2 linked regions of the Paeniglutamicibacter kerguelensis genome follow. The protein of the gene in region 1 interacts with the protein of each later gene in a pairwise test. Links are inferred from orthologs where the notes say so. Each region holds a gene or a part of one and is shown on either strand. Other genes may lie near its edges. The genes, in order: dnaE and JOF47_RS05470.

The links.
Region 2: the proteins of dnaE (region 1) and JOF47_RS05470 interact in binary tests that used the Escherichia coli proteins (3 or more experiments, as listed by UniProt). The link is inferred for Paeniglutamicibacter kerguelensis from one-to-one orthologs.

What each region holds. Positions count from the first base shown.
Region 1 is NZ_JAGIOF010000001.1:2,314,019-2,329,830, reverse strand. What follows is about bases 4,059-8,164. They hold dnaE (DNA polymerase III subunit alpha), read left to right. Parts: upstream 4,059-4,397; coding sequence 4,398-7,964; downstream 7,965-8,164. Other genes in these bases: JOF47_RS10545 (SRPBCC family protein), read right to left, coding at 8,027-8,164; JOF47_RS10555 (RluA family pseudouridine synthase), read left to right, coding at 4,059-4,299. Outside these bases: JOF47_RS10580 (purine nucleoside phosphorylase YfiH/LACC1 family protein), read left to right, coding at 64-714; JOF47_RS10575 (cell division protein SepF), read left to right, coding at 910-1,443; JOF47_RS10570 (YggT family protein), read left to right, coding at 1,465-1,770; JOF47_RS10565 (DivIVA domain-containing protein), read left to right, coding at 1,985-2,668; lspA (signal peptidase II), read left to right, coding at 2,834-3,364; more of JOF47_RS10555, read left to right, coding at 3,361-4,058; more of JOF47_RS10545, read right to left, coding at 8,165-8,530; JOF47_RS10540 (SRPBCC domain-containing protein), read right to left, coding at 8,608-9,105; hisD (histidinol dehydrogenase), read left to right, coding at 9,267-10,631; transcriptional regulator NrdR, read left to right, coding at 10,771-11,259; ppgK (polyphosphate--glucose phosphotransferase), read right to left, coding at 11,337-12,134; map (type I methionyl aminopeptidase), read right to left, coding at 12,177-13,052; JOF47_RS10515 (SPOR domain-containing protein), read left to right, coding at 13,183-13,380; panB (3-methyl-2-oxobutanoate hydroxymethyltransferase), read right to left, coding at 13,384-14,238; glnA (type I glutamate--ammonia ligase), read left to right, coding at 14,360-15,700; JOF47_RS10500 (bifunctional [glutamine synthetase] adenylyltransferase/[glutamine synthetase]-adenylyl-L-tyrosine phosphorylase), read left to right, coding at 15,710-15,812. UniProt on the Escherichia coli protein: DNA polymerase III is a complex, multichain enzyme responsible for most of the replicative synthesis in bacteria. This DNA polymerase also exhibits 3' to 5' exonuclease activity. The alpha chain is the DNA polymerase catalytic subunit.
Region 2 is NZ_JAGIOF010000001.1:1,208,291-1,221,601, forward strand. What follows is about bases 6,140-8,990. They hold JOF47_RS05470 (aminotransferase class I/II-fold pyridoxal phosphate-dependent enzyme), read right to left. Parts: upstream 8,246-8,990; coding sequence 7,034-8,245; downstream 6,140-7,033. Other genes in these bases: rsmD (16S rRNA (guanine(966)-N(2))-methyltransferase RsmD), read left to right, coding at 6,140-6,290; JOF47_RS05465 (spermidine synthase), read right to left, coding at 6,252-7,031; coaD (pantetheine-phosphate adenylyltransferase), read left to right, coding at 8,364-8,834; galU (UTP--glucose-1-phosphate uridylyltransferase GalU), read left to right, coding at 8,890-8,990. Also shown: JOF47_RS05435 (D-alanine--D-alanine ligase family protein), read left to right, coding at 1-764; JOF47_RS05440 (DUF3515 family protein), read right to left, coding at 834-1,376; JOF47_RS05445 (LCP family protein), read left to right, coding at 1,451-2,494; JOF47_RS05450 (DAK2 domain-containing protein), read left to right, coding at 2,550-3,479; JOF47_RS05455 (ATP-dependent DNA helicase RecG), read left to right, coding at 3,469-5,685; more of rsmD, read left to right, coding at 5,691-6,139; more of galU, read left to right, coding at 8,991-9,786; JOF47_RS05485 (LCP family protein), read left to right, coding at 9,928-10,983; JOF47_RS05490 (ABC transporter permease), read left to right, coding at 11,121-11,969; JOF47_RS05495 (ABC transporter ATP-binding protein), read left to right, coding at 12,085-12,849; JOF47_RS05500 (glycosyltransferase family 2 protein), read left to right, coding at 12,846-13,311. UniProt on the Escherichia coli protein: Shows aminotransferase activity with methionine and histidine as substrates, and to a lesser extent also with phenylalanine.

The sequences.
Region 1 (15,812 bases):
CCCGGTCCTATGTTGCGTTACCAATCCGCATTGGCTCCAAGCCTGCAAATTGCTTTCACTTCAATGGAACAGGGCAACCTCGCATTCCATGTTCCGGATGATCGTGACGCCGTGCTGCTGCGGCGTCGCGGTCTGGAACAAGGCCTGGGTCTGGGTGGAACACGTTTCACCTACATGGACCAGGTCCACTCGGCGGATGTCGTTACCGTCGCGGGAGCGCCGGTTCCCTCAAACACCGCCACCTGCGATGCGCTGGTATCGCCACATGCCCTCGAGCCATTGGCCGTCATGGTCGCCGACTGTGTCCCCGTAGTTTTCACCGGCACCTCCGCGTCGGGCGCGATCAGCGCGGTGGCACACGCCGGACGTCGCGGCCTGCTGGATGGGATACTGTCCAACACGGTGGCGCGGATGGAATCCCACGGCGCCACGAGTTTGGAAGCGTGGATCGGACCGTCAATCTGCGGTTCCTGCTACGAAGTCCCACAGCAAATGGCCGAAGAGTCCGAAAGCCTGCGCCCCGGCATTGCCTGTGCGACCCGTTGGGGCAGCACCGGCCTTGACCTGCCGGGCGAGGCCTGCCGGGAGCTTGAATCGCTCGGGGTCATGGTGACGGAAAGCGGTGTTTGCACTTTCGAAAACGAAGACTACTTCTCCTACCGGCAAAACCCGGACACCGGCCGGTTGGCCGGTCTGGTTTGGTCAGGCACGTAGGAATTCCCGCAAGATCCAGCTCCTTGGGGCTGGCCGAAGTCAGCACGGAGTTGTTGTGGCGGCGAAAGCCACATTGCGACACACCGACGCGAAGTATCCGATGTGCTCGGGCACCGCCGAATGGTGCGGTAGCGTCGAATTAGCGGAGAGACTTGCGGCCGGCAAAGCCGACCGCACGATTAAAAGGAGAAGACCATGGCTGGCGCACTGCGCAAGACAATGATCTACCTCGGACTCGCCGAAGGCGACGAGAACTTCGAGACGGAGCAGCGTGACATCGAAGCGCGTGAAGAAGTTCGCGTAGTTGAGCCTCTTCACGAGGAACCGGTTGCCGTCCAGCCTGCTCCGGCGGCACCAGTTGCCCCGCGACCTGTCATTGAAAACGAATACCGGGCTCCGGTAACACCCATCAAGCGCGCGCCTTCAGCTCGGGACGAGGACGATTCATTGCGTCAGATCACTACGGTTCACCCACGTTCATACAATGATGCAAAAATCATTGGCGAGAACTTCCGTGACGGCATCCCTGTCATCATGAATGTCACGGACATGGGTGAAGCCGATGCCAAGAGACTTGTTGATTTCTCGGCCGGGCTTGTTTTTGCGATGCACGGGAGCATCGAGCGGGTCACCAACAAGGTGTTCCTGCTCTCACCTTCCACCGTCGAGGTTTTGGGTGAGGACAAGAAGCAGTCCGAAGACCAAGCCACGTTCTTCAACCAGAGCTAGCGGCAAAGGTTCGTATACAACGTGGAGCTTATCTTCGCACTGCTCTATATAGTGCTTACCGTGTTGCAAGTCATGCTCTTGCTGCGCATCGTGCTGGACATCACTGAATCATTTGCCCGCTCCTGGCGCCCTCGAGGGCTGGCCCTGGTGGCGGTTTCGATGATCGCCCGGACCACGGATCCACCCATGCGCTGGCTCCGGTCCCGCGTGAAGCCGCTCGATATCGGGGGAATCCGCCTGGATCTGGCGTTCATAATATTGTTCCTTGTCGTCATTTTTCTGAAATTGGCCGTCGGTTCTTTGGGTCGAATGGCGGCTGTGGGTTAATGCTTCAATTGAAGCTGAAGTAGGCCGCGACAAGTGGCAACTAATGAGAATTCCTGCTGGAATGTTCGTTAGATTTAGTCATTAGTGGTTCAGTCGTTATAGTGTTGACGCGTTAGGCACAACGACTGCGCCGGTTAGCGTGTCAATAAACGGTAAGTGTACTCGGGCCGCACATCAGCGGTTCGGGGAGAGAACCAAGTATCGAGGTGACCAGATGGCTCTCACGCCAGAAGATGTAGTCAACAAACGATTCCAGCCAACTAAGTTCCGCGAAGGCTACGATCAGGATGAAGTTGACGATTTCCTAGACGAGATCGTTGTCGAACTACGTCGTCTGACGCAGGAGAACGATGAACTGCGTCGCCGCCTGAGCGAAGCCGGCGTTACCGACGGCGACCTGGCTGTGCCAGCTCCCGTTGCAGCGGCGCCCGCCGCCAAGGCAGCCGAAGCCGACAAGGCCAAGGCAAAGGAAGCAGAAGCGAAGAAGGAAGAAACCCGCGCTGCCGAGGCCCCGAAGGCCGCCGAGCCGGCAAAGGTTGTGGCAGCAGCTCCTGCAGCTCCGTCTTCCGCCACAACGGCGGAATCAGCCGCCGGCGTTCTCGCCATGGCACAGCGCCTGCACGACGAGTACGTGTCGGCCGGTGTTGAACAGCGTGACAAGATCATTGCCGAGGCCCAGGTCGAGGCCAACAGCCTTGTATCCGACGCCGAGGAGAAGAGCCGTAAGACACTTTCCGCCCTGGAACAGCAGAAGACTGTTCTTGAGCGCAAGGTTGAGCAACTGCGCGGCTTCGAGCGTGACTACCGTGCACGTCTGAAGACCTACATTGAGGGTCAGCTGCGCGACCTTGAGGCCAAGGGCTCCATGGATTCTGCCGATTCCAAGGACAACGGCTAACCTGCCAATCCCTGCCTCACATATTGATGGCTTAAGATTGTTGGCGGTCGGGATATCCCGACCGCCAACAATGCGTTAAAGGACATAATGGAAAACAGTTCCGTACCACCAGCGCCACAGGATTCGAGAGCATCTGGAATCCTTGGTGGACCCAAGAAGCAATTGATTCTGCTGACCACCGCACTGGCAGTGATTGCCTTGGTATTGGATCAGGTCACCAAACGTATTGTTGTAAGCAACATGTATGAGGGCCAAGCGATAGATGTATTCCCGCCGCTGCTGCGTTGGTACTTCATCCGAAACTCGGGAGCCGCCTTCTCCATGGGGGAAAGCGTGACCTGGATTTTCACCATCATCCAGGCCGCGGTGCTCGTGTACGTGGCGATCTTCCTGGTGCGCAAGATCGGTTCGCTGCCCTGGGCGCTGGCACTGGGCGGCCTGATGGGCGGAGTCGCCGGCAACCTGACGGATAGGCTCTTCCGGCCACCGTCCTTTGGCCACGGCCACGTCGTGGACTTCATCGCCCTTCCAAATTTCGCGATCTTCAACGTGGCGGACATGTTCATTGTCTGCTCCATGATCGGCATTTGCCTGCTTCTTTTCACGGGCAGGGAAATCGATGGCTCGCGCGCGGCCCACGGCAAGAAGACGAAGAACCGCACCGAGGCGGAACCCGAAGCGCCGGGCAACGAATGAGCCAGGGGCGAGAAGAAACATTCCTGGTCGAACCCGAGGAAGCCAATCTCCGCCTGGACGCGTTCCTGGCGGAGCGGCTTGGCGTTTCACGTTCACAGGCCGCGCTGCTTTGCACCGAAGGCAACGTCAAGGCCGGTGGCAAGATCGTTGGCAAATCGCGCAAGACCATTGCCGGGGAACAGGTCGACGTTTACCTTCCGGTTCGGCCGGACCCACTAGAAATCAGGGTAGAACTCGTGGAAGACCTAAAGATCATTGCCGACGACGATGACTACGTCGTCATCGACAAGCCCGTTGGTGTCGCCGCGCACCCGTCCCCGGGCTGGGTCGGGCCCACCGTCGTCGGTGCCCTGATTGCCGCAGGATACCGGATTTCCACCTCGGGATCCGCCGAACGCCAAGGCATTGTGCACCGGCTCGACGTCGGGACCAGCGGCCTGATGGTCGTGGCGAAAACCGAGCGGGCATATACCGCGCTGAAGCGAGCGTTCAAGGAACGCACCCCCAAGAAGGTCTACCACGCAGTGGTCCAGGGGCTGCCCGAACCACTGCAGGGCACGATCGATGCGCCGCTGGGCCGCCACCCCGGCCACGACTGGAAGTTTGCCGTCCTTGAAGAAGGCCGCGACTCCGTCACGCACTACAAGGTCCTTGAGGCCTTCGGCCGGGCCTCGCTCGTTGAGGTGACACTCGAAACGGGCCGGACCCACCAAATCCGCGTGCACTTCAGTGCCTTCCGCCACCCGTGTGTCGGAGACCAGACCTATGGCGCAGACCCGAAGCTGGCCGCGGGCCTCGGGCTGACCCGCCAGTGGCTGCACGCGCAAACGCTTGGCTTCTTCCACCCGGTTTCGGGTGAATGGGTCGAGTACAGCAGCGACTACCCGATGGACCTGAACAACGCGCTGGAAATGTTGCGGGACGGCGAATTCTAGGTCGTTTTGAGTGGCACCTGTTGAAGACAACAGGTGCCACTTTTCACATCCCCGGCAAGACGCCAGCGGCAGCCAACAAGAGCGCCTAGACTGGATCGGTGGCTAGCTCTAATCGCGATGGATTCGTACACCTTCACACGCACACCGAATACTCAATGCTTGACGGTGCTGCACGTCTGACAGAACTCTTTGAAGAGACCAACCGGCTTGGGATGACCGCACTGGCAACCACCGACCACGGTTATCTCTTCGGTGCCTTCGACTTCTGGAACAAGGCAACCCAGGCCGGCATCAAGCCGATCATCGGCATCGAGGCCTATGTGACCCCAGGTACCGCACGCGACGACAAGACGCGTGTCAAGTGGCGCACCGACGAAAGCCAGAAGCGCGACGACGTCTCCGGCGGTGGCCTCTACACGCACATGACATTGCTGAGCTACAACAACACCGGCATGAAGAACCTCTTCAAGGCCTCATCGATCGCCTCCCTCGATTCGGTGTTCGGCAAGTACCCGCGCCTGGACCGCGACCTGCTCAACACCTACCACGAGGGCATCATTGCCACGACAGGGTGCCCCTCCGGCGAAATCCAGACCAAGCTCCGCCTCGGCCAGTACAACGAGGCCAAGGCCGCCGCCGCAGAGTTTCAGGACCTGTTCGGCAAGGAAAACTACTTCTGCGAATTCATGGACCACGGGCTGGACATCGAGCGCCGCGTCACCCAGGACCTGTTGCGCCTGGCCAAGGAATTGAACATCCCGAGGGTTGCCACCAACGATCTGCATTACACCCACGAGCACGATGCCAAGGCCCACGAGGCCCTGCTGGCCATCAACTCCGGTTCCACCCTCGATGAGCCGACGTATGACCAGGGCGGTTCACGCTTCGCCTTCTCGGGGTCCGGCTACTACCTCAAGAGCCCGGCCGAGATGCGCCACCTCTTCCGCGAGATGCCCGATGCCTGTGACAACACCCTGCTGATCGCCGAACGCGCAGAAGTCTCCTTTGACACCAGCGCCAACTACATGCCGCGCTTCCCCTGCCCGGAGGGCGAGGACGAAACCAGCTGGCTGATCAAGGAAGTCGACAAGGGGATGCACTACCGCTACCCCAACGGCGTCCCGGAGGCTTCGCGCAAGCAGGCGGACTTCGAACTCGACGTCATCATCAAGATGGGCTTCCCCGGCTACTTCCTGGTCGTTGCCGACTTCATCAACTGGTCCAAGGACAACGGCATTCGCGTTGGACCCGGCCGTGGTTCGGGTGCAGGTTCCATGGTTGCCTACGCCATGCGCATCACCGACCTCGACCCGCTGGTCCACGGGCTGATCTTCGAACGCTTCCTGAACCCGGAACGTGTCTCCATGCCCGACTTCGACGTCGACTTCGATGATCGTCGCCGCTCGGAGGTCATCAGGTACGTGACCGAAAAGTATGGCGACGAACGCGTGTCGATGATCGTGACCTACGGGTCCATCAAGACCAAGCAGGCGCTGAAGGACTCCTCGCGCGTGCTGGGCTACCCCTTCTCCATGGGCGAATCGTTGACCAAGGCGCTGCCGCCCGCCGTCATGGCCAAGGACATCCCGCTCAACGACATCGAGGACCCCAAGTCCAAGCGCTACTCCGAGGCCGGGGACTTCCGCCAGCTGGTCGCCACCGACCCCGAGGCCGCGCGCGTCTTCGAGACCGCCAAGGGCATCGAGGGGCTGAAGCGCCAATGGGGCGTGCACGCCGCCGGCGTCATCATGAGCTCGGACCCGATCATCGACGTCATCCCGATCATGCGCCGCATCCAGGACGGCCAGGTCATCACCCAGTTCGACTACCCAACCTGTGAAGGCCTTGGGCTGATCAAGATGGACTTCCTGGGGTTGCGAAACCTCACCATCATTTCCGATGCCCTGGAAAACATGAAGGCGAACCAGGATGTAGACCTGGACCTTGAACGCCTGGAACTCGACGACGCCGGCGCCTACGAGTTGATGGCCCGCGGCGACACGCTCGGCGTGTTCCAGCTCGACGGCGGGCCCATGCGCTCGCTGCTCAAGCTCATGCGCCCGGACAACTTCGAAGACATTTCCGCGGTGCTCGCGCTTTACCGCCCAGGCCCGATGGGCGCGAACTCGCACAACAACTACGCGTTGCGCAAGAACAAGCTCCAGGAAGAAACACCGATCCACCCGACCCTGGAGGAACCGCTGCGGGAGATCCTGGGCGGGACCTACGGTCTGATCGTGTACCAGGAGCAGGTCATGTCCATCGCGCAGAAGCTGGCCGGCTTCTCGCTGGGCCAGGCAGACATCCTGCGCCGCGCCATGGGCAAGAAGAAGAAATCCGAGCTGGACAAGCAGTTCGCCGGCTTCTCCCAGGGCATGATCGACAACGGGTTCACGATGGAGGCCGTGAAGGCCCTCTGGGACATCCTGCTTCCGTTCTCCGACTACGCCTTCAACAAGGCGCACTCGGCAGCCTACGGCGTCATCTCCTACTGGACCGCGTACCTCAAGGCCCACTACCCGTCCGAGTACATGGCGGCGCTGCTGACCTCCGTGGCCGACGACAAGGACAAGACGGCCATGTACCTGAACGAATGCCGCCACATGGGCATCACCGTTCTGGCACCGGACGTGAACGAATCGGCGCTGAACTTCACCCCTGTGGGCAAGGACATCCGCTTCGGCATGGGCGCCATCCGCAACGTCGGCGCCAACGTCATCAACGCCATGGTCGAGGCCCGCAAGGAAAAGGGCAACTTCGAGAACTTCTCGGACTTCCTGCAAAAGGTCCCGGCGGTGGTCTGCAACAAGCGCACCATCGAATCGCTGATCAAGGCGGGCGCCTTCGACTCCATGGGACACGCCCGCCGAGCTCTGGTGGCGATCCACGAAGAGGCCGTCGACTCGGTCATCGCGGTCAAGCGCAACGAGGCGGCCAACCAGTTCGACCTCTTCAGTGCGTTCGACGACCCGTCGGTCGCATCGGGCATGACGGTCTCCGTGCCGGACATGCCGGACTGGGAAAAGAAGGACAAGCTCGCCTTCGAACGCGACATGCTCGGACTCTACGTCTCGGACCACCCGCTCAAGGGCCTGGGCGGTTTGTTGGAGCAGAACGCCGACATGTCCGTCACCCAGGTGCTCTCGGACGACGGCCCGCAGGACGGGCACACCGTCACGATCTGCGGCATGATCACCTCGCTGCAGCGCAGGATCGCCAAGAAGTCGGGCAACCCGTACGCCCGCTGCGAGATCGAGGACCTGTCGGGTTCCATGGAGACAATGTTCTTCGGCAACGCCTACGCGCCGATCGCCAACGTGCTGGCCGAGGACCTGATCGTTGTGGTCAAGGGGCGTGTGCAGAAACGCGACGACGGCTCGATCACGCTCAACGCCCAGGAACTCACGGTTCCCGAGATCCGAGAAGACGGGGAAAGCGGACCCGTGGTGATCTCGATGGCCGCGCACAAGGCCACCGAGGACGTGGTGTCGGCGCTTGGCGACGTGCTGCGCGTGCACCAGGGGACCACCGAGGTGCGTGTGAAGCTGCACGGCAGCCGCGGCACCTCGCTGATGCGCCTGGGCATGGAGTACCGCGTCAACCCCAACTCCGCGCTCTTCGGCGACCTGAAGGTGCTGCTCGGCCCGACCTGCCTGGACGGCTAAGGCCAAGCTGACGAATTAGCGGTATGCGGAAGGCGCCCGAGTGCTCCCCAACTTGTGGGGGACTACTCGGGCGCCTTCGCGTATGCCGGAGCCAGAGCGGGGTAGTAGTCGTCCCACTTGACCGATTCGACGTCTCCGCCCGCCAGGTGCACGAGCAACCGTTGCAGGTAGTACTCCCAACCCGGCCCGATGGTGCTGGGGTCATCCGACGGCCCGAGGTCATGGATGAACGTGATCTTCTTCGTTCCCGGCCGGCGCGAAAGGCCCAGGCCAAGATGCCATGCCCCTTGTTCGGTCTCGACAGTCACGAGGAAGTTGTATGGAGGCCTGCAGTGCTGGATGTTCACGCTCCCGGCCGCCGTTTCCAACCCCTCCTCGAGGAACGCGAACCGCAGGTCGCTGCTGTCCGCGTTCCCGCGCAGGATCCCCACCCAGGAACGGAGGCCCTCGGCGGTGGTGGAGGCTTCCCAGATGTCACGGATGTCGTACTCCGCATCGAGCTCGATGACGATGCGCCGGCCACCAGAGGGGAACCAAAACCCGACGCCGCCATGGGCCTGTGTCATGGGCTTGCCCTCCTGCGGGTGGTTGGTGAAATTGTGTAGGTCCAGGGCAGGAGACGGTCCCCGTGGAAGGACGTGACCTATTCGGACGCCCTCGTGTAGGCCGGAGCCAGGGCAGGGTAATAGTCGTCCCACTTGACCGATTCGACGTCGCCGCCCTCCAGCGAAACAATCGCCCGCTGGACGTAGTATTCCCAACCCGGCCCGATGGTGCTCGGATCGTCGGTCAGGCCGAGGTCCTGGATGAAGCGAATCGTGCTCACCCCGTCCTGCCTGGACAATTCGAGCCCGAGGTTCCACGCGCCGTATTCGCTGTCCGTGGTGAAGGACAGTTCGTGCGGTGCCCTGCAACGATGGATCCGCAGGTTCGCGGGCGAAGCCTCCTGCCCGCCCTCGACCATGGAAAATTGAAGGTCGCCCGCCTCGCGGGTTCCGCGAAGGACCCCCACCCAGGGCTCGAGGCCCTCGGGTGTGGTGAATGCGTCCCAGATTTCCTCCAGGCCGAACCCGACCTCGCGTTCGATCACGATGCGCAATCCGGTCGGTGATGCCTCGAAGCCGCCATGTGGCTGTGGCATGGGGTTTCCCTTCTGATGTGTATGTTCATGCTAGGTGCAGACTATGGCACCGGGATGCGCCGGGGGAAGCGCGCCCGAACGCGGGAGTGTCGTTTCGATTGTTAAGGGGGCGGCTACGCACTTTTCATGGCGCCGGCTCGCCGACCCTATAAACTGGTGCAGTGACTAGCAACGCCAGCCCCCAGACCTTTTCCGCGCTCCAAGACCTTGATCTGCGGGGTGCCGCATTGGACCATGCGAGCCTCAAGGCGGTGCTGCCGCGGCCCGAGCTGAATTTCGCCACGGCCGCCGAGGCCGTCGAAGGCATCATCGCCCGCGTCCGTGCCGAGGGGTTCGTCGCCCTGCGCGAGCTGGCGGAACGCTTCGACGGCGTCACCCAGACCCACACCCGCGTGCCGGCCGAGGCCATGGTTCGTGCCCTCGTGGAACTGGACCCGGAGGTCCGCGCGGGGCTTGAGGAATCCATCGCCCGCGCCCGCGCCTTCGCCGCGGAACAGGTGCCGGGGAGCAGCGAAGTCCGCTACGCCACCGGCGCGACGGTGACCCAGCGCTGGGTTCCGGTGCGCCGCGTGGGCCTGTATGTGCCCGGCGGCCTGGCCGTCTACCCCAGCTCCGTGATCATGAATGCGGTCCCCGCCCTGGCCGCGGGCGTCGGCTCGCTGGCCATCGCCTCGCCGCCGCAGAAGGAATTCGGCGGACTGCCGCACCCCACTATCTTGGCCGCCGCGCAGCTGCTTGGCGTGGAGGAGGTCCACGCCATGGGCGGGGCCCAGGCGATCGCGGCCCTTGCCTACGGCGTGCCGGTTGCCGAGGGTGAAGACGCTACATTGGCGATCGAGCCGGTCGACGTTGTCACCGGACCCGGGAACCTCTTTGTCGCAACCGCCAAGCGACTGGTCAAGGGCGTTGTCGGAATCGACGCCGAGGCGGGCCCCACCGAAATCGCGATCCTGGCCGATGCCACGGCCAACGCCGGCTACATTGCCGCCGACATGATCTCCCAGGCCGAGCATGACCCGAACGCCGCGGCCGTGCTGGTCACCGATTCCCCGGAACTGGCACAATCCGTGCGCGAGGCACTGGAAACCCGGTGCAACACCACCAAGCACTCCGAACGGGTGCGGGTTGCCCTGGGCGGAAACCAGTCGGCAGTGATCCTTGTCGACGACCTGGAATCCGGCATCGCCGTGTGCAACGTCTACGCCGCCGAACACCTGGAAATCCACACGATGGACGCCGCTGGCGTTGCCGAGCGCATCACCGCTGCCGGTGCCGTCTTTGTCGGTTCGCACTCACCGGTGAGCCTCGGGGATTACTGCGCCGGGTCCAACCACGTGCTGCCGACCAGCGGAACCGCGGCATTCGCCTCCGGCCTGAACGTGAACACGTTCCTGAAGGCAATCCAGGTCATCGACTACGACCGCGCCGCGTTAAGCGAGGTGGCCGGGCACGTGATTGCCCTGGCCAACGCCGAGGACCTGCCCGCGCACGGCGACGCCGTCGCAATTCGTTTCGACAACGCCTGAAAATCGTCGGCCATCAGCGCGCTAAAGTGACGCAAGCCACTACATGTGGTAATGACAATGTTGTGATTAGGCTATATATGGTTCTAAACTGAAGCGAAGCACTCATGTGTTTCGCCAAAGACCCCAAAGAAGGAGTGCCGTGTACTGTCCGTATTGCCGGCATACCGATTCGCGTGTCGTAGATAGCCGGCTCACCGACGACGGCACGGCAATTCGCCGCCGCCGCCAATGCGCGGCCTGCGGACGCAGGTTCACCACCGCCGAAACCACGAGCCTGAACGTGCTCAAGCGTTCGGGTGTCGCGGAACCGTTTAGCCGGGCCAAGGTCATCAACGGCGTGCGCAAGGCCTGCCAGGGCCGTCCCGTCACCGACGACGACTTGGCGGTGCTTGCCCAGGAGGTCGAGGAAACCGTGCGCTCTAGCGGGGCCGCGGAAATCGACGCGCACCAGGTTGGGCTGGCCATCCTGGCACCGCTTCAGCGCCTGGACGAGGTGGCCTACCTGCGGTTCGCCAGCGTCTACCAGGGGTTCGAATCGCTCAAGGATTTCGAGCAGGCCATCGACAAGCTGCGGCGCGAACGCGAAGAGCGCCCGACGGGCAAACAGCGCCCGCTGGGCGCCAAATAGCATTAGCTGAACTAAAGAAAACGGGTGGTGTTCCGGGGCAAAAATCCCGGGAACACCACCCGTTTCGCGTGTGGAGGTCAGACGGCGAGCTGCTCGGAAATCACCGATTGCAGGGCCGAACCGACGATTCCGGCATTGTTCTTCGAGGAAGCAACAACCATCGGGGCATTGACCGAAATCTTCGGAAGGTAGTCGCCGGCCCGCTTGGAGATGCCGCCGCCGATCACAAACAGGCTGGGAGAGAGCAAGAACTCCACGTGGGAGAAGAACCGCTGCAAGCGCTCTGCATACTCATCCCAGGACAGGTCATCGCGTTCGCGCGCCGAGGCCGAGGCCTTGGTCTCGGCAACCGCGGAATCGATTTCCAGGTGGCCCAGCTCGACGTTGGGCACCAGCACGCCGTTGTGGATCAGCGCGGAACCGATGCCGGTGCCCAGCGTGATGACCAGGACGGTTCCGTCGACGCCGTGTCCGGCGCCGTAGCGGACCTCGGCCAGACCGGCTGCATCCGCGTCGTTCATGACGTGGACAGGGCGGCCCAGACGTTCGGTGAGCAGCGAATCGACATCCGTTCCGATCCACGACTTGTCCACGTTGGCGGCCGAGCGGGCCACCCCGCGGTGGATGATCGCCGGGAAGGTGACACCCACCGGGGTGTTGGCCGCCGGTGCATCCTCGCGGGAGGAAAGCTCCTCAACGATTTGGGCCACGACCTCCGCAACTGCGGCCGGCGTGGCCGGCTTGGGGGTGTCGATCCGGAAACGGTCGCCAATCAACTTGCCCCGGGCCAGGTCGACGATGCCGCCCTTGATGCCCGTGCCGCCGATGTCGATTCCGATGGCAATGGTTGCTGGATCCTGCGCGCTATTAGACATGGTGTTCTTCAGGTTCTCTCTCGTGCGGGAAAGGTCCTGCCGTTAGGGCAGGGTGAGGATTTCGGCGCCGTCCTCATTGACGAGCAGAGTGTGTTCAAACTGTGCGGTGCGTTTGCGGTCCTTGGTGGTGGCGGTCCAGCCGTCCTCCCACATGTCCCATTCGATGGTTCCCAAGGTCAGCATGGGTTCGATGGTGAACGTCATGCCCGGTTCGATGAGCCTGTTGTAGGCCGGTGCCGCATCGTAGTGCGGGATGATCAGCCCGGTGTGGAAGGATTCCCCGACGCCGTGGCCGGTGAAGTCCCGAACCACACCATAGCCGAATCGCTTCGCGTATGCCGAAATGGTGCGGCCTATGACGTTTATTTCACGGCCCGGCATCACAGACTTGATGGCGCGGCGCAGGGATTCCTCGGTGCGTTCAACCAGCAGGCGCGATTCCTCGTCGACGTCCCCGGCCATGAACATGGCATTGGTGTCGCCGTGGACCCCGCCGATGAATGCCGTGATGTCGATGTTGATGATGTCGCCATCCTCAACCACGGTGCTGTCCGGGATGCCGTGGCAGATGACCTCGTTGATCGATGCGCACAGCGACTTGGGGTATCCGCGGTACCCCAGGGTGGAGGGGTAGGCGTTGTGGTCAAGCAGGAACTCGTGTCCGACGCGGTCCAGCTCATCGGTGGTCACGCCGGGGACCACAGCCTTGCCGACCTCGACCAGCGCCTGTGCCGCGATCTTCGAGGCGATGCGCATCTTGGCGATGACCTCCGGGCTGCGGACCTCCGACGCATCGGATTTCCGCGGCGCCGGGCGGCCGACGTATTCGGGCCGCACGATAGAAGCGGGGACTGGACGTGGTGGGGAGAGGACGCCGGGTTTCAGGGACCCGACAGGTGCTGTTGACGCAAGAGGCATAACGCCTATTCTAACCGTGCCCCCATGCCCCGGGCACATAGGTGGCTTGCGGGCCGTTCGGGCGCGCGGCCGGGGCTGTAGGGTGGGCATTAGCCATGCAAAACAGAGCTAAAGGAAGGCGGACAACCAGATGAGCAAGGAACTCCCGGGTGAGGGCGATTACTGGTTCAACATCGTCACAGGGCAGGTCGAATTCGGTCCGCAGGCGGACTGGTCCCAACTGCTGGGGCCCTACAACTCCCGCGCCGAAGCCGAACAAGCCATGACCAAGGTGCGCGAGCGCAACGAACAATGGGACGCGGAAGACGAGGCCGAGTTCGAAGACTAGGCCCTAGTCCTCGAACTCATGCTCGGGCGCCGGGAACGTGCCGGAAACGACGTCCTGGTGGTAGGCGGTGGCGGCCAGCGTAACGATGGAGCGCAGGTCGGCATATTTCTTAACAAAACGTGCGCCCTTGCCGCCGCCCAGCCCGAGCATGTCCTGCCACACCAAGACCTGGCCGGTGGTCACGGGGCCGGCGCCGATGCCCACCGTCGGCACGTGCAGGGCCTCGTCGACGCGACGGGCGGCCTCGGTGGGAACCATTTCCATCAGGACGGCGAAGGCGCCGGCGGCCTCCAGCGCCTGGGCGTCCTCGACCAACGCGCCCGCGGCATCCCCGCGGCCCTGGACCCGGTAGCCGCCCAGCGCGTGCTCCGATTGCGGGGTGAAACCAATGTGTGCCATCACCGGAATACCCGCGGCAACCAGAGCCCGCACGTGCGGGGCAAAGTAGGTGCCGCCCTCCAGCTTCACGGCATGCACCCCGCCCTCCTTCATCAGGCGCACAGCCGAGGTCACGGCCTGTTCGGGGGAAACCTCGTAGGAGCCGAACGGCATGTCGCAGACCACCAGGGCGCGCTTGACCCCGGAGGTCACGGCCTTGGCAAAAACGACCATCTCATCGAGGGTGATCGGCAGGGTGGAGGAATACCCCACGACCGTGTTGGCGGCGGAATCCCCGACCAGCAGGACCTCGATCCCGGACTCGTCGAAGAGGTTTGCCATCATCGTGTCGTATGCGGTGAGCATCGCAAACTTGCGTCCCTCGGCCTTGGCCTTTTGCAAGTGGTGGACGCGGACGCGGCCGCCCGGGGCCTGCGCAGCGGACGTGGAGTTTGCGGGGACTGGGGGATGAGCACTCATGGGCAAGAGACTAATGCACAATGCCCGAACACGTAGCACCGTGTCATGTAGGGAAAACCGTATAAAGTGATTGAGGCGGCACTTTCCGCCCAATATGAAGCCGTTGTGGAAGGAACCCGCCGTGGATCGCCAGCAGGAATTCGTCCTCCGAACCATCGAAGAGCGCGACGTGCGCTTTGTTCGCCTGTGGTTCACCGACGTGGTTGGTTCGCTGAAGTCGGTGGCCCTGGCCCCGGCCGAGGTCGAGGGAGCCTTCGAGGAGGGCCTGGGCTTCGATGGGTCCTCCATCGAAGGGCTATCACGCATATACGAATCCGACATGCTCCTGCAGCCGGATCCGGCCACCTTCCAGATCCTGCCGTGGCGCGGGGAAACCGAACCCACATCCCGCATGTTCTGCGACATCCTCACACCGGACGGATTGCCGGCGGCTGCGGATTCCCGCCACGTCCTCAAGCGCCAGCTGGCCGTCGCCTCGGAGATGGGCTTCACCTGCTACACCCACCCCGAGATCGAGTTCTACCTGCTGCGCTCCAGCGAATTGGGCGCCGACGGCTACCCGGTGCCTGTCGACCGCGGCGGCTACTTCGACCACGTCACCGGCGGCGTCGCCCAGGACTTCCGCCGCACGGCGGTGACGATGCTAGAGGCCGTCGGCATCTCCGTGGAATTCAGTCACCACGAGAACGGCCCCGGGCAGAACGAAATCGACCTGCGTTACGCCGATGCGCTGCAGACGGCCGACAACGTGATGACCTTCCGCACCGTCATCAAGGAGGTCGCGCTCCAGCAGGGCATCTACGCGACGTTCATGCCCAAGCCCTTCTCCGATGAACCGGGGAGCGGCATGCACACCCACTTCTCGCTCTTCGAGGGCGACACCAACGCCTTCTTCGAGGCCGGGCGCGAATTCCAGCTTTCCGACACCGCACGCCAGTTCATTGCCGGCATCCTGCGCCACGCACCGGAATTCACGGCGGTGACCAACCAGTTCGTGAACTCCTACAAGCGCCTGTGGGGCGGAGGCGAGGCCCCGAGCCACAGGTCCTGGGGCCACAACAACCGCTCGGCACTGGTCCGCGTTCCGCTGTACAAGCCGGGCAAGGGCCAGAGCGCCCGCGTGGAATACCGCGGCATCGACTCGGCCACCAACCCCTACCTGGCCTACGCCTGCCTGCTCGGCGCTGGACTGAAGGGCATCCAGGAGGGCTACGAGCTCGAGCCGCAGGCCGAGGACGACGTGTGGGGCCTGAGCAGCGCGGAGCGCCGCGCATCCGGCCACGACCCGCTGCCCGGTTCGTTGCACGACGCGATCCGCGCCATGGAGGAATCCGAGCTGGTGGCCGAGATCCTCGGCGAACAGGTCTTCAATTCCTTCCTGCGCAACAAGCGCGACGAGTGGGAAGCGTACCGGCAGAACGTGAGCCCGTTCGAGCTTCGCCGCTACCTCGGGATCCTCTAGGAGCCATACGTGAATCCCACGCGGCGGCTCATCTCCGCCGGCTTTGACGACCTCGAACGGGCCAAGCGATTCCTGGCGGCCGAGGAACTCTCCGGGGTCAACCTCAAGGAAC
Region 2 (13,311 bases), 1.1 Mb from region 1 along the record:
ACGGTTCACTTCAGGGAATGCTTGAAATGGCTGATGTACCGTATGTTGGTTCGGGCATCGCAGCCAGTGCCATTGGCATGGACAAGCATTTCATGAAGGTGGTATTCGAAGCTGCCGGCTTTGAAGTCGGACCTTACGTAGTCATCACGGACAAGCAGTGGGGACGCGACCGTGTGTCCGCAATGGAATCGGTCCAGGGACTCGAGTACCCGCTCTTCGTAAAGCCCGCCCGTGCAGGTTCTTCGGTCGGTATTTCACGGGTTGACACCCCGGATGCACTTGAAGAAGCAATTGAAGCGGCCCGGATCCACGACCCCAAGGTGGTCGTGGAACAGGGAATCATCGGCCGGGAAATTGAATGCGGTGTCCTTGAAGGGCGCGGACACCTTGCACCACGTGCGTCGATGCCCGGCGAGGTTTCCGTGTCCAATGACGGGCACACTTTCTACGATTTTGATGCGAAGTACGTGGACGGAGCAGCAGCGCAATTGAGTTGCCCAGCTGCCCTGTCTGAAGAAGCAACGACTGAAATCCGGGCTTTGGCAGCCAAGGCCTTTGACGCGGTCAACGCCGAAGGCCTCTCCCGGGTCGACTTCTTCTATACCGAAGACGGCAAATGGATCATCAACGAGATCAACACCATGCCGGGGTTCACGCCCTCGAGCATGTACCCGCACATGTGGGCTCAAACGGGCATCGAATATGCCGACCTCATCGATGAGCTGATTCACCTGGGGCTGAACCGCAAGACTGGTCTCCGCTAGAAAAGCCCGATCATGCAATTGGGGGGGGTGTTGCCAAAGGCAACACCCCCCAATTGCATGATCGGGAAACTACGGAATGTCTTCAGACTTGGTGACATCCGTGCAATGTCTTTGGGCAGGAATCTTTGATGCCGCAGTGGCTAGGGAAGCCAATACGGTGCTCGACGGGATTACATTCGGATCGAAAATGAGCTCCGTGGCCGGAGTGCGCCCGTAGGTAGTCAATGTCCAGGTCTTTTCGCCTTCCTTGGCAAGCCAGTCAACACCGTTAACTGTGATGCAGGGGTCGGTTGACGGCGGTGGGGGAGTCACGCCACAGCGGAGGACAAGCTGTGACGGATTCCCCCACACCGCCGTGGCCTGGCTGTTGGTCTGGCGCTTTTGTTGGTCTGCGATTTCGGAGGGAAGCAGCACCATCATCTCGGCGCAAAGCGAGTTCCCCGCATCATCGGCAGACTGCACGTTTGCGATGGGACTGCATCCGGTGAGGACCGCCACGCAGACAACCGCGCCGGCAACGGCGGCGGAGAAACGGTGTTTAACGGGAACTGAAACTGAATCAACGCTGAATAAACGCTGTGAATTCGGGGCTGCTGGATTCGAAACTGTCATTCTTGGCACTTAAACAGCCTACCGGTCGTAGGACGTGACTAGGATGTAAAGGAGTATTTGGATGAGAGGCATAAATGACATATCTGCATGAGTCCTTCGAGGACACCACCAACGAAACGCCCAAGAAGAAACGAACGGGGCGAGTTTTTTTGCTGGGTGCGCTGTCTCTCGTCTTGATTGCGTTGTTGGTGGCTGGCGGATATCTATTCACTCTTGCTCGCGCGTTCGACAACGGAACTCAAAAGCTCACCAATCCATTTCCGGAGGAATCATTGCGTCCGCAGAAATCGGACCAAGCCAAAGGAGCGGTTAATATCCTTCTTCTGGGCAACGACACTCGCGCCAAAGACAACGGTGAAGAGAACTTCGCTTCACTGCCCAACGGCGGGCGTTCCGATACGATGATGCTGGTCCACATTCCGTCGAATCGGCAGGGCATCTATGTAACGTCGATCATGCGTGATACCTGGTTGGACGTCCCGGGGCATGGCAAGGCAAAGATTAATGCTGCGTTTGCCTATGGAGGTGTGCCACTTGCCGTCCAATCTCTGGAAGGCCTGTTCAACACGCGTATCGACCATGTCGCGTCCATCGATTTCGAAGGGTTCAAGGGACTTACCGATGCCTTGGGCGGAGTGGAAATCAACAACCCGATTGCGTTCTCCCCGCGTACGGCCAAGAAACTTCATTTCCCGCAGGGCGTTCAAACGCTCAACGGCGACGAAGCCCTTGCTTTTGTTCGTGAACGCTACGCCTTCAAGGACGGCGACTACCAACGCGTACGTAACCAGCAGCTATACATCAAGGCCGTTTTGGGCACGCTGGTGTCCAAAGAGACGTTGACCGACCCGGGGAAAATCTTGGAAAGCGTCAGGCAGCTCGCGCCGTACATCGCAGTGGACAAGTCATTGGATGCAATGAAGGTGGCGCAGCTTGGCATCACAATGACTGGAACCAGTTCGGGTGACATGAAATTCTTCACGCTTCCCAACAAGGGAACCGGCCGGTCTGCCAACGGTCAGTCCATCGTCATCCCAGACATGGCAGAAATCAACGAATTCTCAAAAGCACTGAACAAAGACAAAGTCGCCCAGTTCGTAGAGGACAGAAACCTCTAAAGGTTAAGAAATCACCCACACCATGAATGTAAAAATCCATGCCAATTCCCAAGCAATGGCAAAATGGCTTGAACGGGTAGTAAAGAGCCTTGGCAACCACAGCGATCGCCTAAACGCCATCAACATTTTCCCGGTGGCGGATGGCGACACCGGAAGCAACCTCTACCTGACCGCACGGGCGGCACATGATGCCATCTCCAAATTGGAAACGGACAGCATCGGCGAAATGCTGACCATGGCTTCGCGTGCCGCTATGGAATCGGCGCGGGGGAATTCCGGGACTCTTCTGGCGGTGTTTCTGGCTGGAATGGCCGAGCCGCTATGCGGAGTTGAACGACTCACAGCCCCGCTTCTGGCAACTGCATTGGAACGAGGCAAGGTACGTGCATGGTCCGCACTCAGCGAGCCGGTCGCGGGGACCATGCTCTCGGTGATGGAGGTCGCGGCGAACGTCGCCCGCAGGACTCACAGGGCCAGCAGTTTGGAGCCGGCTAGCAAAGCCGCACTGACCGAGATTCTTGAAGCGATTTGTGTTGCGGCAGAAGACGCAGTGGTGGCCACGGAATCAGAGCTGGGCGTTTTGCATGAAGCCCAGATCGTGGATGCCGGTGCAGTAGGAATGCTCATCATCCTGGACGAACTGCGCGGAGCCCTCCAAGGACACGTGATCGACCCCGATGAGTACGCCCAATTCCACGGCTACGACATCCAGGATCCGCACATCCACCAAGGTGTGTCGAACGGGTCCGGTGTGGAAGTCATGTGCACCATCAACCTTGATGCGTTGGGGGCAGCCACGTTACGTGGACAGCTCGATGCCTTGGGCGATTCGGTGATCATGAGTCCGGTGAACCCGACCAACGAGGGATACCGCTGGAGGGTCCACGTCCACGTGCCTGTCGCGGAGGATGCCCTGAATGCCATTCGAGGTGTCGGTTCCCCGGTGAACGTATCGATCACCGATCTTTGCACCCATGATGGATGACCTGGACTTTATTGCAACAACGCCCTTGGACCGAGTCCTTGGCGGTGCTACGGCCAGGAAGGTCCAGCAAGCCTTCGGGTATGAAACCGTGGGGCAGATGCTGGGGCACTTCCCCCGCCGCTACATGGAAGTCGGAGAGCTCTCGAACATTTCCGAACTTCCCATCGGCGAGGAAGTCACCATCGTTGCCCAGGTTGAATCCATCAACCAACGACGAATGCACTCGCGATCAGGATTCTTGTTGCAGGTCGCCGTACGTGACGCCATAGGGCCCGATCAATCAATGCTCAAGATGACCTTCTTCAACGGGTACGAGGCTAAACGGGATCTACAAATCGGTGCTACCGCCATGTTTAGCGGCAAGGTGACGCTCTATCAGAACCATCTGGAATTGACGCACCCGGAATACTCACTTTTGGAGACAGTCGAAGAAGCTGACCCGAGGCCCATCCCGATCTACCCGGCCACCGCAAAATTCCCCAATAAGAAGATCCGTGACGTGATGTCGCTGATAGTGGCAGGCACGAGCGAAAAGGGGTTTCCGGAATTCATTCCGGAAACGGTGCTAAAGAATCAGCACCTCTCTACCCGCTCAACGGCATACGCCGAAATCCATGGGCCTGAAAGCCTGGCCCAAGGCTATGCGGCCCGAAAGCGTTTTGCCTTCGAGGAAGCTTTCCTGCTGCAACTGGCACTTCTGCAACGGCGGGCACACCGACGCCTGCAGCCTGCCATCGCGCGGGCGGGTCGCAGCGACGGGTTGCTGGCGGCGTTCGAACGGACGCTGCCATACACCCTCACGGATGGGCAGGTTCAAGCCGGAGCCGAGATCGCGGAGGACCTGCTCCGCGGCCACCCGATGAATCGCCTGCTTCAGGGCGAAGTCGGTTCGGGCAAGACCTTGGTTGCCCTGCGGGCCATGCTTCAGGTCATTGACTCTGGCGGGCAAACTGCACTGCTGGCTCCGACCGAGGTCTTGGCGCAGCAACACCACCAATCAATCCGAAAACTTTTGGGCGACCTGGGAAAACTGGGGGAGCGAGGCGCCGATCCGATGGCCACCAGGGTCGACCTGCTCACGGGGTCGGCGACGGCCGGCGAACGAAAGCGTGTGCTCCTCGGGGCGGCATCGGGTGAAACCGGCATCCTGGTCGGTACCCATGCCTTGCTTTCGGACGTGGTGAGCTTTGCGGACCTAGGCCTGGTGGTCGTTGACGAGCAGCACCGCTTTGGTGTCGAGCAACGTGACCTGTTGCGTGCAAAGGCAGCCAACCCTCCGCACATGCTGGTGATGACGGCCACGCCCATTCCCCGAACAGTGGCCATGACCGTGTTCGGAGACTTGGAAGTCAGCCTGATGAAGTCGCTCCCGCCGGGACGCGCACCCATATCCACGCATCTGGTCCCGCTTCAGCTTCCTCACATGCAGGCCCGGCTTTTTTCACGGATGGCCGAGGAAGTGGCAAAGGGCCATCAGGTGTATGTCGTGTGCCCACGGATCACCGAGGCGGTCGTCGAGGACGATGCGCCACCGGTGTTGGTGGATCAAATCGAGGTCAATGGTTCAGGAAGCCCTGCGGCGGCAAAACCCGCCTCAATGACCGTCGAAAAGATGATGAACCTACTTGGCACCATGCCCGCCTTTGCCCGAACCGAGATTCGCCAACTGCACGGTCGCATGTCCAGCGAGGAAAAGGCGGCGGCCATGGGCGATTTTGACAGTGGCCGCGCCTCCATTCTCGTCTCGACGACAGTGATTGAAGTCGGTGTTGACGTGCACAACGCAACACTCATGGTGATTGTCGACGCCGAAAACTTCGGAATCTCGCAACTTCACCAGCTGCGCGGACGCATCGGCCGTGGCCTCTATCCCGGTACATGTTTGATGACTACTTGGTTGGATGCGGAACATCCCTCGGTTTCCCGGCTGCGCGCGGTGGAATCAACGACCGACGGGTTCCTTCTGGCCGAATCGGACCTTCAGGAACGCCGAGAGGGCGATATCTTAGGGGCAAGTCAGTCCGGTTCGCGTTCTACTCTCAAGGTGCTGAGGGTTATCAAGGACTCAAAACTCATCGCTCGGGCTCGGGACGCCGCGGAGCAGATCATTGAATCAAGACAGGGTCTGGACGCATACCCACTGCTGCGCAAAGCAGTCGAGGAATGGGTGGACGAAGACATGCAAGCATTTTTGGAAAGAGGATAGGGAAAATGAGTCGAATAGTTGCCGGTGCCGCAGGAGGGCTTCCGCTGAAAAGCGTTCCTGGGGATTCCACCAGGCCGACCACGGACAGGGTCAAGGAGGCACTTTTCTCGAGGCTGGAAAGCTATGACGTATTGGCCGATGCCCGAGTCCTGGATCTTTACGCGGGTGCAGGATCGTTGGGGCTCGAGGCGGCAAGCCGTGGAGCCCGATCGGTGCTGTTGGTCGAATTGGCGCCCAAAGCTGCGGCCGTTTGCCAGACCAACGCCGGATTGGTCAACAAGGCGCTGCGAAGCGACATCGTGAGTGTCAGGCGCGGCGCCGTGGATACGGTTCTGGACTCGTTCGCTCCGGCCGCAGGCGTGTCCGGCGGCAAGAGCTGGGATTTGGTGTTCATGGATCCGCCTTATCCCATGACCAACGACGAACTCGCCAAGACGCTCCAAAAGGTGGCACTGCTCCTTGAGGAACATTCAACGGTGGTGGTCGAACGTTCCTCAAGGTCGGAAGAACCCATTTGGCCGACGGGCCTTACGCGTTTCGCCGAGAAAAAATACGGCGAAACGCGGCTATGGTTTGCCGAACCCGTCCAGGTCGCTGCCGAATAGGACGGCACCGGGATGGGGACCGGCCACACGGAGTCGTTCAACGAGCCCCACGTCAATCTTTGAATGGGTCGCCGCCAAGATCATGTTGCCGGGGTATTTTCGGGAAAAGATTTCGGTTGGGGCGCTGGCCATGACCGATCTGAAGACCTCTGACAGTGCATTGATCTGGCTGTCGGCAAAAGCAAACGGCGGATCATCGCCGACGTTGACCAACACCATGCCCTTGTCTTTGAGCAGGTCGTTCATTTCGGAGTAAAAGGCCGGCACGGTCAGGTGTCCGGGCGCCCCGGAACCGCTGAAGATGTCCAAAACAATGACATCGAATTTCCTGTCTGCGAGCTCATGCGTCAGGACCTCTCGGGCGTCCCCGATCAGGGTAGAGAGATTCGCCGGATTGTTCAGCGGGAGCGATTCAAGAACAAAGTCAAGGAGCTCGCGTTCCAAGTCAACCGCGACTTGTGTGCTGCCGGGACGAACCTCTTCAATGTAGCGAGCAAGCGTCAATGCGCCTGCCCCAAGATGCAGCACACTTAGCGGTTTGCCTGGAATGCCGATCTCGTCGACGAAGTTTGCCAGCCGCCGCAGGTATTCGTAGAAGATCTCGTCCGGATGCGCGACATTGACATGGGACTGCTCCGCCCCGGCCAATGACAGCACCCAGGCGCCGGGCACGAAGGTGTCTTCCTCCAAGGTCGCGTGTGCTCCCAGATTGCTCATCCAACGCGAGATGTGAGTGGCCACGGCTAGATGCCTATCTTGGCGGTCAAATGTGACAGGCGTTCGGCTGCCTCGGTGAGAACCTCGAGCTTCTTGCAGAATGCGAATCGCATTAGCGTCCGGGTTTTTTGGGCGCCTTCTGCATGGCAAAAGACCGAGAGCGGGATGCCCGCCACCCCGATGGAAGCCGGCATTTTTCTTGCGAGGTCGAGGGCGCTGGTGAATCCCAACGGCGCAACATCGGCAACGATGAAGTAGGTTCCCCGGGGCCTGTAAACGGTCATGCCGGCTGCCTCGAGGCCGGTCGCCAAAACCTCGCTACGATGCGCCAAATCCTTTGCGAAGCCGGCAAAGAATTCAGTGGGGGAGCCCAACGCTTCGGCAACTACGGGCTGGAACGCCGAACCGGAGGAGTAGCTGAGGAATTGTTTGACGGTGCGCACTGCGGCGACCAACTCTGCCGGTCCGCTGGCCCACCCGACCTTCCACCCAGTGAACGAGAAGGTCTTGCCGACGGACGAAAGGGTCAGTGTCCGCTGCCATGCTCCCGGCAAGGACGCTATGGGGGTGTGGGCAACCCCAAACGTCAAGTGCTCATAGACTTCGTCTGAAAGAATGAGACAGTCATGTTCCGTGGCAAGTGCCACGATCTCGGCCAAAACTTCCCGGTCGAAGACCGCACCCGTGGGGTTGTGTGGGTTGTTCAAGACAATCATTTTGGTACGCGGGTTGAAGGCAGCCCGAAGTTCGGCGATGTTGGGCTGGAACGAGGGCGCGTTCAAGGCGACGGTCCGGTGGATGCCTCCGGCAAGCCCGATTGTCGCCCCGTAGGAATCGTAAAACGGTTCGAAAGTGATTACCTCGTCGCCGGCCTGGATGAATGCGAGGATCGAGGCAGCGATGGCTTCGGTGGCTCCCGTTGTTACAACCACCTCTGTGTCAGGGTCGACCGTGATCCCGTAGAAACGCTTTTGATGCTCGGCTATCGCCGTCCGCAAAGCGGGTATTCCGCCGCCGGGAGCATACTGGTTGAGGTTTCCTGTGATCCCTTCGGCGGCGCGGTCCTTGAAGGGCGCCGGGCCATCGGTGTCCGGGAACCCCTGGCCAAGATTGATGGCGCCGTGTTGTGCCGCCAGTGAGGTTATCTCCTCAAAAATGGTGACACCAAGTTGGCCGGAGGGTGAGAGGAGATTGGCGCCGGCGGCCGTACGCTGCCATGGGAAATTGAATGTGGGCATGATCCATTATCCCGATTCTTGGCGTGATCATCAGACCGAGCAGTTTCGGTACGACACGATGCAATGGTCGATTCATTCACGCAGGTGCTGAGCTCCCGCCTTTGGTAGATTGCTGAGTATGCGTAGAGCCGTCTGCCCCGGATCCTTTGACCCCATTCACAATGGTCATGTTGAAATCATTGCCCGTGCCAGCAGCCTTTTTGACGAGGTGATTGTGGCGGTATCCACCAACTATGCAAAGAAGTACAAGTTCGAGGCCGCCGACCGCCTGGAAATGGTTCAGGAAACCATCGGCGGGCTCCGTGGTGTTAGCGTTCTGCCCATGGGCGATGGCCTTCTTGTGGACTTTTGCAGGGAACACGGCGCGGATGCCATCGTCAAGGGCTTGCGCTCAACGGTCGACTACCAATACGAAATTCCTATGGCCGTGATGAATCGCCATCTCACGGGCGTAGAAACGGTTTTTTTGGCGGCTGACAACAGGTACACCCATTTGTCCTCATCGCTTTTGAAAGAAGTGCAGTCGCTGGGGGGAGACGTTTCCGATTATTTGCCCCGCACCGTGCTCAAACGCTTGAACCACGGATAGCAATGGGAAATTAGTGTTTCGTAGTTTGTGCAATTCATGAAGTAAAGTCGAACCCATGAATACAAGCAGGCGCGTCATCAAAGCAGTCATCCCAGCAGCAGGCCTCGGAACCCGTTTTCTTCCGGCCACAAAGGCCATGCCCAAGGAAATGCTGCCGGTTGTCGACCAGCCGGCCATCCAGTACGTTGTTGCGGAGGCTTCACGAGCCGGACTTACCGACATGCTGATGATCACCGGCCGCAACAAGCGCGCACTGGAAGATCACTTTGATCGCGTTCCCTTTATTGAATCCACGCTCGAAGCCAAGGGCGACATGGAGAAGCTGCGTCGGGTGCAGGAAGCCACCGAACTAGGTGAAATCCACTACATCCGTCAGCGTGACCCCAAGGGCCTCGGACACGCAGTGCTTTGTGCCAAGCAGCACGTAGGAAATGAGCCGTTTGCCGTTCTGCTGGGTGACGACCTTATCGACGAACGCGACGAACTGCTGTCCGTCATGATTGATGTTCAGGAGAAGACTGGCGGATCGGTCATTGCCCTGATGGAAGTCGACCCCGAACAAATTAGTGCATATGGATGTGCCGACGTCACTGCTGTTGACGGCGCCGACTACGTGACTGTCAACGGGTTGGTTGAAAAGCCTGCAGTCGAAGACGCTCCGTCAAACTTGGCCGTCATCGGTCGTTACGTGCTCCACCCGCGCGTATTTTCCGTTTTGGAGGAAACTGCGCCGGGTCGTGGCGGAGAGATTCAGCTCACCGACGCGTTGGAAACTTTGGCGGTAGCGGAAGGAGAAGGCTCCGGCGTTCACGCAGTCATCTTCCGTGGACGTCGATACGATACCGGCGACAAGCTGAGCTACATCCAGGCTGTCATTTCGCTGGCCGCAGACCGCAGCGACATCGGCCCGGGACTCGTTCCTTGGCTGAAGGATTTCGTAGCTGGTCTCTAAAATAGAGACTTGTCAGCGAGGCTAGCCCAGCTTTCTCACAGGGGAACTGGTTAGCCTTGCTTTGTTTGTGCGAAAGTTGCCGGGCGATCAGTAGTATCGCTAAGTGCCTGGCAACTCGTTCTTGTCTAATGGAGACGTTGATTGACTGACAATAGAAATTTCCGCGGCGGCTATGAGCCCCGACGACTGCAAGCGCCCAAGAAACGGACCGGCTTGGTGGTTTTGGCAAGCGTGGTTGCCTTGGTGCTGATCGCAGGGCTGGCTGCAACCGGGTACGTCATGAATCTCGCCAAGACCTTTAATGACAAAACCCAAGTCATTGCCTCGGCGTTTCCGGATGAAAATCTCCGACCAGTCAAGAATCCCGACGACGGATCGATCAACTTCCTGTTGCTGGGCGTAGACCACGGGGCGGAAGGCACCTTGTCCAGCGATTTGCTGGCGGGGGGCGGCACCGACCAGCGCTCCGACTCCATGATGCTGATGCATATTCCGGAAGATCGGAAGGGCGTCTACGTGATGTCCATCATGCGTGACCTTTGGACTGATATCCCGGGCCACGGCCGGCAAAAGATCAACGCTTCCATGTCATTGGGTGGGGTGCCCCTCGCTGTTCAGACAGTAGAAGGCATGCTTGATACCAAGATTGACCACGTCGCAATGATTGATTTTGATGGTTTCAAAGAGCTCTCCACTGCGCTGGGCGGGGTGACAGTTCACAACGACATCGAGTTCTATTCGACCGACAAATATAAATACCACTACCCAGTCGGCGACATCAACGTGAAGGGTAACGAAGCGTTGCGATTTGTCCGCGAACGCAAGCCATTTGTCGATGGCGACTACCAACGCGTGCGAAACCAGCAAATATTCATCAAGGCAGTCATGAGCGAGATGCTCTCCAAGGACACGCTGACGAACCCTGGCACCATCTATGAAGTGATCGACAAGGTTTCCCCTTATCTCTCATTTGATAACGGTTTCGATGCTGCAACTGCAGCGGGCCTGGGCTTGCAGCTCAAGAACCTGCGCGCGTCAAACGTGAAAATGTTCACGCTGCCGACTGCCGGAATCGGAACCTCGGCTGACGGACAATCGATAGTGCTGCGTGATGAACGTGCACTAGTTCAGATCGGTGAGGCACTGCGGACTGACACGCTGAGTGACTATCTAAAGACGGCAGACCTAACCGACTGATTTTCTGAAATGTGGATTGCCTTCCAATGGTGAGATGCTGATCGCGGCGTTGAACTACAGCACCATCTACTAGAATCGAAAGGGTCTGCCCACAACGGCTAGGCTCACAATCAGCAACATAAGAGGTATGAAGACACATGACAGCTGCCGAATATGCGGAGCAGCACAACCTGCACAGGGTTGGTGCACGTCCGAGTCTGGTGAGCTATCTAAGGCAAGCCTGGACAAGGCGTGACTTCGCCTATGAGCTTGCACGAAGCCGCATTCAGGCCAGCAACCAACAGAACCGTTTGGGTATGCTCTGGGTTGTTTTGCGGCCGACGCTCAATGCCCTTATGTATGGTGTAATTTTTGGCATCTTGCAGGGTGGCAGCAAGCCCGCAGACTTCCCCGTATACGTTGTAATTGGCGTGTTCCTCTTCGAGTTCTTCTCCGATTCGATGACCCAGGGAGCGAAATCCATAACTGGCAACGCATCGTTGGTGCAGTCGTTGGCTTTCCCCCGAATTACCTTGCCGATAGCCTCGGTAGTTCAACAATTCCTGACGCTCATGCCGATGATCGGTGTCATGTTCATCTATTGCATGGTCCTTGGAACAACGCCCAAATGGTCGTGGTTCATGCTTGTACCGTTGTTGGCTATTTTCACCCTGTTTAACACGGGTGTCGCGCTGATCTGCGCCAGGATCACTGTGCACGTTCGAGACTTCACTCAGTTCCTGCCACTGATTACGCGAATGCTTTTCTACACGTCTGGTGTGCTCTTCGGCGTCGACAAGATCCTGAAAGAGTTTCCCGTCCTGGTACGCCTGTATGACTTCCACCCCATCTACCAGGCTCTCCAGATCGCCCGCGGTTCAATCATGAACAATGCCGACTACCCTGCTTTTTATTGGATCGTCCTGTCCGTCTGGGCTGTTGTCATGTTTGTAGGTGGAGTCATTTACTTCTGGACGGCTGAGGAGCGTTATGGTCGAGTCAACTAATTTTGATGATCTTTTAAACCCCCAACTGCATGAGACCTATCAGGCTCGGCCTGTGTTCGTTGGAAATCAGCAGCCCAGGCCCGTAAGCGAGAAAACTCCGTTGGCAGACGCACCAATGACAACCGCGCTGGAACCGGAAGAGACCCGTCGACCAGTAGTCATCGTGGACGATTTGCACGTCAAGTATCAAGTCTATTCAAGCGGTAAGTCGGTGGGAACGGCAGGCGCCCGACGTCTTCTGGCCCCATCCACCCGTGGCATCCGGGAGGTCCATGCCGTCAAGGGTGTTTCTTTTGTCGCATATGAGAATGAATCCATCGGTGTGATTGGATCCAATGGTTCCGGCAAATCAACCTTGATGCGAAGCATCGTTGGACTTACGCCGCCGGCATCCGGATCCGTCTATGCGTCATCACGACCTAACCTTCTAGGCGTTGGTGCTGCACTTATTTCGGATCTGTCTGGTGACAAGAACATCACCCTTGGTGGGCTGGCTCTCGGGTTCAATCGCAAGGAAGTTGATGAACTTCGTGACGACATCGTCAAATTTGCTGAGCTGGAAGAATTCATTGACTTGCCCATGCGTACATACAGCTCGGGCATGTCGGCGCGCCTTAAGTTTGCCATTGCGGCATCCAAACAGCACGAAATCCTGATCGTGGATGAAGCGTTGGCGGTAGGCGATGCGCGATTCCGCAAGCGCAGCGAGGCAAGAATCAGGGAAATCAGGGAAAACGCCGGAACCGTGTTCCTCGTTTCGCACTCCATGAACTCAATCCTTGATACTTGCAACCGTGTCCTCTGGATCAACAAGGGTGTTCTCGAGATGGATGGCGATGCCAAGACCGTGGTGGATGCGTACAAGGCTTACAAGAAGTGACGTCAACACAGACGCCCGGTGTTTCCTATGTGATGCCGGTGCTGAACGAGGCCAACTATTTGCGCGATGCGGTACTTAGCATCCTGAACCAGGATTATGCCGGCGACAAGGAAATGATTCTTGCGCTTGGGCCCAGCGTCGACAAGACCGATGAAGTTGCGGCCGTACTCGCGGCGGAAGACTCCCGGGTCCGTTTGGTTGAGAATCCGCGTGGGCGTACGCCCATTGGATTGAATCTCGCGATCAAGGCCTCAAAGTATCCCATTATCATCCGTGTCGATGCCCACAGCGAGTTGGAACCTTCATACACTGCCCGCGGCATTGAGACCATGTTCCGTGTAGACGCCCATGATGTTGGTGGCCTCATGGATGCACGCGGTAAGAACCCGCTGCAACGCTCGATTGCGGCAGCCTACCATTCACCTTGGGGATTGGGTGGCGCCGCCTACCATAGCGGCGCCC